4 regions of the Paenibacillus sp. 23TSA30-6 genome follow, and region 1 is predicted to be linked to each of the others. Evidence: riboswitches for the same ligand, from Rfam matches in the RefSeq annotation. Region 1 holds a riboswitch; each other region holds the start of a gene.
What was found. Region 1 has a riboswitch for cyclic di-AMP ahead of E0698_RS18755 (3D domain-containing protein). Riboswitches for the same ligand answer to the same signal wherever they lie in the genome.

Region 1 (2,187 bases):
TACTACGATCACTTCCTTGATCATTTGCGTCTCCCTCCACTACTACACAGTCAGCTATATTCATCTTTCCCTACTTTTGAAAACAAAATAAGAAGAGGATATCCTCTTCTTAGCATGGCATAACTATGATGTTAATAGTATCGCATTGACCCAAACATATACAACACGTTTTTAGTTCATTTCAGGCTTCACTGGTCCAATCACATATACGGTTTTTCCGTGCTTCCGACCAAACTGATTGGCTTGACTCAAACTCTCATAATACACATCGATTTTGTGGCCTTTAATCGCGCCACCGGTATCCTCCGCACGGCGGAAGCCCACCCCTTCAATATATACCCACCAGCCGATTGGAATCACACTCGGATCGACAGCGATGGTGCGTCCTTCCGTGACACGCGTGCCGGATGCGGTACGTGTACCGATCCCTGGCTCCTGTGACGAATACGCCGTCATGGAGACGTTTTGTAATACTTTGTTATATTTGAAATTCACACCTGCTTTACGGACAGCATTGTCCGAACTAACCCGTGTTGCCTTAACGGCATCTTCAGGACCGACGGAAGCAGCCAGAACGACCGGCTTTTTCTTCGTTCCTACCGCAATCACCTTATCCACACGATTCTGTGCGACTTCCTTGTTTACCAGCTGCTTGGATACCAATTTTCCGTCATGGTATACCTTTTGAACATGCTGGACCACAACACCCGTTTTACCGCTTTGGATGACCCGATTATCACCTTTATAGAGACTTGGATCGGCCGTTTTGATGACCTGATAAGGTACCTGTTGCTTCTGTTCGACCTGCTGTTTCTTCACACGGATGATTTTTATGTCCATGTTAGACGAAACAGAAGCATCCAGAGCAGGGTAAACTTTATCATTTGACGATAATTTATAGCCCGAGGTGCGAATGGCACCCTCTACTGTATTTTCTGTTGTGTACAATTTTTTCGTCTCGTTGGCTAAGGATACTTTGACCTGATTGGCATGTTTGATAACTACGCGATCCCCATCCTGAACTGCTCCGTTCAGCGGCATCGAAACCGTATCATGCGGCTGAAGTGAAATCGAATGCTCTTTGAGCAAATCTTGGAGCTGGGATTCCCGGGTTTCTACCGCAGATGCCTTACCGTCGATGACAAAAAAGACCTGTTTTTTAGATTGAGTGTACACCAGAATTGAAATCATAATCGTTAGTGCGATTAGAAAAATAGCAACCAAAGCAGCCTGGCGCACATTTTCTTGCTTCCAACGCAATACGTAAGACATGCTGGATGAGCGTGACTCATGGGTCTCCTGTTTTTGGAAAATTCCCATTTCCTCCGTCCTCCTTACATAGCCCGCCGTCTGGAGTAAGACATAGTTGAGATTGACGTGACTATAACAGATTTTCTACAAGACAAGCCCGTACTGCGACTGTCCTGCACCATGTACCCGTCTTCGCGGCATGCTGTCCTCCCCTGTTTAATCACAGTATGATGACAGATTTTCTTTTATTCACAACAAAAAAAGCCAAAGAAAGAGACTAGAGAGCTCTTTCGTGGCTTCCGACATGTGCGAATATGCGGAAAAATCATGCACGAGATGGCTTCTCTCTTGTTACGCTTACGGGGTTAGCTGTCGGGTTCGGACGTAGAGAGACGCCCTAGCTTGGGTCAACCGCTCATGGCGGTCGCCTTCACATTCACCCCGAAGACCCAGAAAGAAATCGAAATACGGCCCCTCCACCTGTTCAATCCCATCCGGGAAAGGAATCTAGGTCGAGCCGGCTGGCGGAAGAGACGTTCCCTTCTTGCCCATACACCGGACGTACTGTAAGCCATATCGGTTCCCCCGTTCCCTGTAAAAGGGACTCAGCGAGACTGGTTCATGAAATGAGCTGTTGGTGTTTACATTCAAACAACAATTCACTGAAAAGATGATATCCTGTTTCTATGCATGTTGTAAAGCAGGTTTCAAGTACATTTTCTACAATATTAGGTTAAAATATTGTAATATTCTCGAGTTTCCTGCAACAAATTCATGATTAGCTTCGTCTATCTCATTATTTTGATTGATTTCTTCACTTTTTTACTTAATGTCAAATCGTTCCAAGGCATTTTGGGTCGTTATTGACACTAATTCCTCCACCGCTAATCCCTTGATTTGGGCAGCCGCCTCTGCGACCAGTCCCACATGTGCGGA
Region 2 (2,187 bases), on a different contig from region 1:
GTTGTCGTCATTGGCCCGAGTGGTTCGGGGAAAAGTACATTTTTACGTTGTATGAATCTGCTGGAGCAGCCGACCGTTGGGGAGATTTTGTTTGAGGGCGAGCCGATTACAGCCCGTGGTCATAATATTAATGCGACTCGTGAGAAAATGGGGATGGTGTTCCAGCATTTCAACCTGTTCCCGCACAAAACGGTGCTGCAAAATTTGACGCTTGCGCCGACTCAGGTTAGAGGCCAGTCAGCAAAGGAAGCAGAGAAAATTGCGCTGGAGCTGCTGCGCACCGTTGGACTTGAAGACAAAAAGGACACCTATCCCAATCAGCTATCCGGTGGACAGAAGCAGCGGATTGCGATTGCACGCGCCTTGGCGATGCAGCCGCATGTGATGCTCTTCGATGAGCCGACTTCCGCTTTGGACCCTGAAATGGTCGGAGAGGTGCTGGACGTGATGAAGAAGCTGGCTGAGGGTGGCATGACGATGGTCATCGTAACGCATGAGATGGGCTTTGCCCGCGAGGTAGGAGACCGCATTATCTTTATGGATAACGGTCAAATTGTGGAGCAAGGTACACCGGAGCAGGTTTTTGGCACTCCAAGCCATGATCGTACCCGGGATTTTCTTGCCAAGGTTTTGTAAGAAATGAGCTTGTAAAGGCTATGAAGCAAGCCCTCCACGGTGAAAGTTTGACGGGAGGGCTTTTTCTTTTTTTGTCATCCTCGTTCAGATTTTTGTAACTGATTTCGATTTCATAATGACAAAATTGTAACAGATGTAGTATGATGTTCAAGGTTCCCAACATTTTCATGCAGATAAGGTTACAAAATTGTGATATTATGCAGTGAGCCAAAACTTACCTGGGCAGCAGACAGCAACGACAGACGCTGAATGCGGGACCCAAAACCATGGGAAGTGCGGGGGACGTAACAACGGCAGTCACTTCTGATCCGTCTTCATACGAATGGATGGAAGGTGCCTAGGGGTGAATTGCATTAGCATAGGGCTTCTCCTGAGTCCGAATCCGACAGCTAACTTCGCAGGCATATTAGAGGAGGTACATATCTTTTGAAACATCTGAAACGTATTGGAAAAACAATGAAATTTGCAGTGCTGGCCGCAGCTATCGCAGGATTGGCACAGACAGCAGGGGTAGCCGACGCCGCTTCGCTTCATACCGCCAAGGAAGGTGATACCTTCTTTTTGCTTGCTCAGCGTTACGGGGTATCTGTAGAGGATCTGCAAAAGGAGAACCCGGATGTTGCTGCCAGCAATATATATGCAGGAGTACAAATTAAGGTTCCGGACGAGAACAAGGTAAAAGTCGCTTCGGATTCGAAGCCTCAGCTTTTGTCCGAGAAAGCGCCGGCCGGTGACGGTCAACAGGTTGAAGCATGGGGCAAAACATTTAACTACAGCAAAGTAGTTGATGTGAAGGCCACAGCGTATTCCGCAGCAGCCAGTGAAAATGGAAAATGGGGAGCAGTAGACTATTTCGGAAATCCGCTTAAGCTCGGTACGATTGCCGTAGACCCAAGCGTAATTCCTTTAGGTACGAAAGTGTTGGTTACAGGCTATTCCCATCCAGGGCTGCCGGATCAATCTTTTATAGCGGTAGCTCGCGATAAGGGCAGTGCCATTACGGGGAAACGGATTGATATTTTCATTCCGGGTAGCCCATCTTTTGTGAGTGACTTTGGTTTCCAAAATGTGAAGCTGTACGTCATTGATAAATAGTCTGTATAAACCAATGAATTATATTTACATAATATATATTATGTAAACCAATATCAAATAACTTAATCGCCGGTCCTGATTCATATGGGCTTTGTCGATTAATAAAGGGCTGTCTTGACTAGCAGAATGCATCTGCTCGTAAGACAGCCCTTTACTGTTATTTCCGCTCCGAGGTGTGAAGTAGCCGTGGAACCGTGACAAATTTGTACCCCTTGGCTTTCAGCGCTTGAATAAGACCCGGCAGGGATTGAACAGTGCCTTTCAGGTTGGAGCTTTGACCACCGCCTGCGTGCATTAAAATGATGGAGCCTGGTCCGGTAGCCGGGATCACATTACGCTGAATTTGTGTTTTACTCAGTCCCTTCCAATCGAGGGAGTCTACGTTCCAATTGACAATCATGTAGCCGTGACTACGCGCCCACTGGATCTGAGGCTCCGTAATTTCACCATAAGGCG
Region 3 (2,187 bases), on a different contig from region 1:
TGCTGGCTGTATTCACGATAAGCAGAACTTTTCCTTCGTATGTGGACAACGGAATCTCTTTCCCTTGCAGGGTTTGTGCATCATATTCATAAACGGTCATGGTATCTCTCCTATTTACTATTTTACAATTAAATTGTAAGCAATTTAACGAGGGGTTGCAAGTCTATAATAGATGTATTGCACTGTCTGAAACTGTAAAATCGTATTTTGTTTAAAACGGCAAATGGCACTGCAAATGGGGCGAATTGCGGTGTTTCTCATCGTAAAAACAGGCTCAATCGGCGTTTATCAGGTGCATACAGCAGTTTTTCTTCCTCTTTTACAAAAAAAAGGGACAAAAAGCTCTCCATACGCCAATATTGACATGCCCATCATTTTCGAAAAGGGATGAAAAACCGAGCTTGAAGGAGCTGGGAGAAGGATATTCCAGTTGTAAGCGCTATTATTCATCTTCTTTGCTCCAAAGGCCGATTTATAACCCTGCAGGTGAGCTTTACAGTGTTCCTTGCGCGGGTGTATGATTCAAGACGTAATTTCAAATTAAGTGAATGAAGCAGCAACGAATTGTCTATAGCGCTGAATTTTGCAGTTGCAAAAGCGGGGGAACCAAGCGAGATCTATGCGGCTTTTAGAGGGCCGTGTGTCTCATGGGGTGAATTTTCCGGCCAAGTGCCAGAAATAGGGCGACTCTCACGTCCGAATCCGACAGCTAACCTCGTAAGCGTACAGGGAGAGGCAACAAACCGCCGTGTGCAACCATGGTTTATTTTATCATGGTTACGTAAGAAGCCGGAGGAAGCCTTTTTCCTTCGGCTTCTTTTTGTTGTCTTTTTATACCGGGAGAGGAGCTACTGATGGAAGGTCGGCTAATCATTGTCACTGCACCGAATGAATCGGGCAGAAATTTTGTGAAATTGCTTATGTACAAAAAACTGGCGTTTGCGGTTCTGACGAATAGCGCTCAGGAGGAACGACAGCTCAAAAAAATGGGTGTGGAGCATATTGTGCGCATCAATACGATGCAAGCAGGAAAATGGAATTTTCCCAAAAAAGAAATTGGCTGCGTGTATTTGTTTGAGAACAGCTTGAATCTGACGTGCCGTTTTCTGCAAATATGCCGGCCGCTGACATCAGATTCGGTCTATGTCATTACACAAGGCTGTAATCCTCAAGGGATTTATCGAGGTTTGGGAGCAGACCATGTGATCTACACTTTGAATGGAGAGGTGGGTTTCCTGTTGAACGGATAGTCGCTTACGGTATGGATAATATAAATTAATATTTTCGAATTCATTGTATGGTGATTTTACGAGGATGTAAGAATGACGATCTGAGGACCGATACGGGAGGGTATGAACATGATGGATATATACATGCTGCTCGTGATGGCTGTGAGTTATGGAGTGATACTGCTGTTTGTACGCTGGTGTGATGCGCAGACCTCCAAAGGAGGGCGAAAAGGATGATGGTTGTGCTTACGCTTACGGCGATTGTGTTTGTGTATTTAATCTACGCACTCCTGAATCCTGAAAAGTTCTAATCAGGTGAACAGGATCAAGCGGGCGGGGGACAGCAGATCGTGGATGAGACATCAGAGGCAGCGGGTTTTCGCAAACGTGTGCACTCGCCTGGTGCTATGAACCCGTCTGTTGTTCCAAACGCAGGAGCATTTTGAAGGAGGGAATAGATGATGGAGCTGCTGCAAATTGGAATTGTGATTGTGATATTGCTGCTCTTGGTGAAACCAGTGGGCACCTATATATATCATGTATTCTCAAATGAACCGAATCGGACAGATCGGGTGTTTGGCGGAACGGAGAAGCTGATTTATAAGGTTATAGGATTGAAAAAGCTGGAGAGCATGCGTTGGACCACGTACGTTATGAGCTTCATTGCTACGAATGTCGTGCTTGTGGCGATCAGCTATGTGCTGCTGCGCTTGCAGGGACTGCTTCCCGTTAATCCGTCTGGAAATGGCAATATGGAAGCGTCACTTGCTTTTAATACAGTGATCAGCTTTATGACCAATACGAATCTCCAGCATTATAGCGGAGAAAGCGGACTTACGTATTTGACGCAGATGGCGTTCGTTACGATGATGATGTTCACTTCGGCTGCTTCCGGTTTTTCGGTTGCTGCGGCTTTTATGAGAGGATTGACGCGGCGCGGTGAAGGGACGGGCAACTT
Region 4 (2,187 bases), on a different contig from region 1:
GAATGGCGCGCCCATTCCAGGTCAGTACCTCCAGATCAATTTCATTCTCCGGGTTGCGTCGTCTGGCTTCCTCGGCAATGGCACGGACAAAATCGGCGCCTCTGCCATGTCCACATAATTGGGGGTGCATTCCCAGACCCAGCCGGGTCACTCCAATCATCGGGAAATATTGAGCAAATCCGGTTAGCGTGTTCTCGTCATCCAGTACAGCAACATATTGCTCTTGGCGAAGCGTGGGGCTTCCAAATTCGACTTCAAGTGCCTTCATTTGTTCCCAAGGTAGCCAGCCGTATATGTTGTAGGGTGGATCATAGCGCCACTCACATATCGCAGCCGCCTGCTGTTCGTCCATCGGTACGATCCGGTAGTTAGATATTGAGGCCGGCATGTCTCCCCATCCTCCTTTTACAAGTACTTAAACCATTAACAACAGATTGTAGACAAGTTGCAGGGGATTGGCAAGCGGTGTTTATTTCATACCCAAGTCGGGTATACATTCAATAAGAAAGCTTTACTGCTCATATGCTCCCCCAGCTGTGACGGTAAAACCGACGATGTTCGCAAAATCTGAAACCTTTTGAGGTGTCAGTTCGTCAGTAACGATAACGTTTCTGATGTTGTGGACATAAAAAACCGCAATTCGATTCCGGCCAGAATCAAATTGCGGCTCAGGGTTAGTTTGCTGTTCGTTAGTTATTCTACGTTGTCGTCATCAGGAGTTTCAGAAGCTACAGCGTGGTAAGCGTCTGTGCTCATAATTCTTTTTGCACCGACATAGCGGTTAGCGTAATAGTTTTCGTCCAGTGAGCTAACAACTACACCACGTGAAGATGAGGAGTGGGCAAATTTCCCTTCACCTACGAAGATACCTACATGGGAAATGCCTCTTCCTGTGGTGTTGAAGAACACCAGGTCACCAGGTCTCATTTCGTCGCGGGATACGGAAGATCCCATTTTGAATTGTGATCCGGATTGATGGGGCAGATTAATTCCTAGTTTGTGATATACATACATTGTGAAGCCGGAGCAATCGAACCCGTCGAGTGTAGTGCCTCCGCTTCTGTAGTTCGTTCCTTTGGCATCTTGGATGACCTGGTCCATCTTAGAGTCTGCAAATGCACTTCCTCCACCGAATGTAAAAGATGTAAAGGCAATGGCGAGACCCATGGCTGCGATCGTTAGCTTCTTCTTCAAAAAAAATATACCCCTTCCAATGCCTGCGAGGTTAGCTTAAGGATTCGGTAGAAGGTTCCCCTATGACCACTCTGTTGCGAGATCAATTCACCCAAACTGGTTCCCCCGCTTCCCAGGTGCCAGGAATTAGGCTTAACTTAAGATGTGCACCTTGGAGAGCAATATTCACGATAACGATGTTTTTAAGGTAAAGGTTACAATAAAGATTACAAAGTTGTTACTATCAGTTCACTGCGATTATTGTAACAAAGTCGGCTGGCTTTGGCAAATGTTTCATCGCAAAAAGTTACAAAAAAATCTGCTCCCTTTATCGCGGGAACAGATTTTGTTAAGAGTATTCAGTTATGTGCCGTTTGCCTGGATATGAATGGAGATGGATAGTTGTCTTTGGACAGCCAGAAATTGTTCGGGAGGAACGGAGTGAAGGTTCAACCTCTGCCGGAGATATCGGTATGCCATAGTCGGTACTGTGAACTGATGTGCCATAGCCTGACCAGACTGGTAACAAAATGATACGTTTGCTGGAGAATGAGTGCCAGCATACCAGTCCAAATCATCGCCATGGTGCCGAATAGACCAAGGACGAGCAGTACACCTGCACCGAGCAGAAGCGAAATACCGATAGCCGGGAGGATTTGGCGAAAGAAGGCAAGCAGCGACGATTGTATGGCGTGACCACCTACGGTGCCTAGCTGCATGTACAGGATGCACTGGCGGATGAACCAGCCATAAGCAATCCAACCGATGGCATAGGGCAGCACATGCAGGAGATAGGCGGGAGATTGCAGCGCCCCTGCCACGATAGGGTAGAGCTTAGGCACCACCCAGAAAGCAGGGAGCAGCAGGAGTCCAAGCTCGATGACGTAATAGATCAGCGATGACAAGCCATGACGTTTCATTCCGCGGAAAAAGGACAGACTCTGTGGCTCGGTCGCATGGGTGTGCAGACTTTGGTATATTCCCGCCCGGATGAAGGGGGTAATCAGTGTACGC

Region 2: linked by a shared signal. The riboswitch ahead of E0698_RS07380 (3D domain-containing protein) and the one ahead of E0698_RS18755 (3D domain-containing protein) in region 1 are both predicted to bind cyclic di-AMP.
Region 3: linked by a shared signal. The riboswitch ahead of E0698_RS01685 (hypothetical protein) and the one ahead of E0698_RS18755 (3D domain-containing protein) in region 1 are both predicted to bind cyclic di-AMP.
Region 4: linked by a shared signal. The riboswitch ahead of E0698_RS21815 (C40 family peptidase) and the one ahead of E0698_RS18755 (3D domain-containing protein) in region 1 are both predicted to bind cyclic di-AMP.

What each region holds. Positions count from the first base shown of each region.
Region 1 is NZ_SLTL01000022.1:12,932-15,118, reverse strand. It holds gene rnmV (ribonuclease M5) at 1-24, opposite strand, end outside; gene E0698_RS18755 (3D domain-containing protein) at 172-1,320, opposite strand; cyclic di-AMP (ydaO/yuaA leader) riboswitch at 1,590-1,872, opposite strand; gene E0698_RS18750 (TatD family hydrolase) at 2,074-2,187, opposite strand, start outside.
Region 2 is NZ_SLTL01000006.1:102,933-105,119, reverse strand. It holds gene E0698_RS07385 (ATP-binding cassette domain-containing protein) at 1-636, shown strand, start outside; cyclic di-AMP (ydaO/yuaA leader) riboswitch at 883-1,055, shown strand; gene E0698_RS07380 (3D domain-containing protein) at 1,063-1,731, shown strand; gene E0698_RS07375 (polysaccharide deacetylase family protein) at 1,889-2,187, opposite strand, start outside.
Region 3 is NZ_SLTL01000001.1:321,859-324,045, forward strand. It holds gene E0698_RS01675 (glutathione peroxidase) at 1-100, opposite strand, end outside; gene E0698_RS01680 (hypothetical protein) at 224-391, shown strand; cyclic di-AMP (ydaO/yuaA leader) riboswitch at 565-740, shown strand; gene E0698_RS01685 (hypothetical protein) at 855-1,250, shown strand; gene kdpF (K(+)-transporting ATPase subunit F) at 1,466-1,540, shown strand; gene kdpA (potassium-transporting ATPase subunit KdpA) at 1,691-2,187, shown strand, end outside.
Region 4 is NZ_SLTL01000030.1:49,131-51,317, reverse strand. It holds gene E0698_RS21820 (GNAT family N-acetyltransferase) at 1-388, opposite strand, end outside; gene E0698_RS21815 (C40 family peptidase) at 694-1,194, opposite strand; cyclic di-AMP (ydaO/yuaA leader) riboswitch at 1,200-1,337, opposite strand; gene E0698_RS21810 (hypothetical protein) at 1,623-2,187, opposite strand, start outside.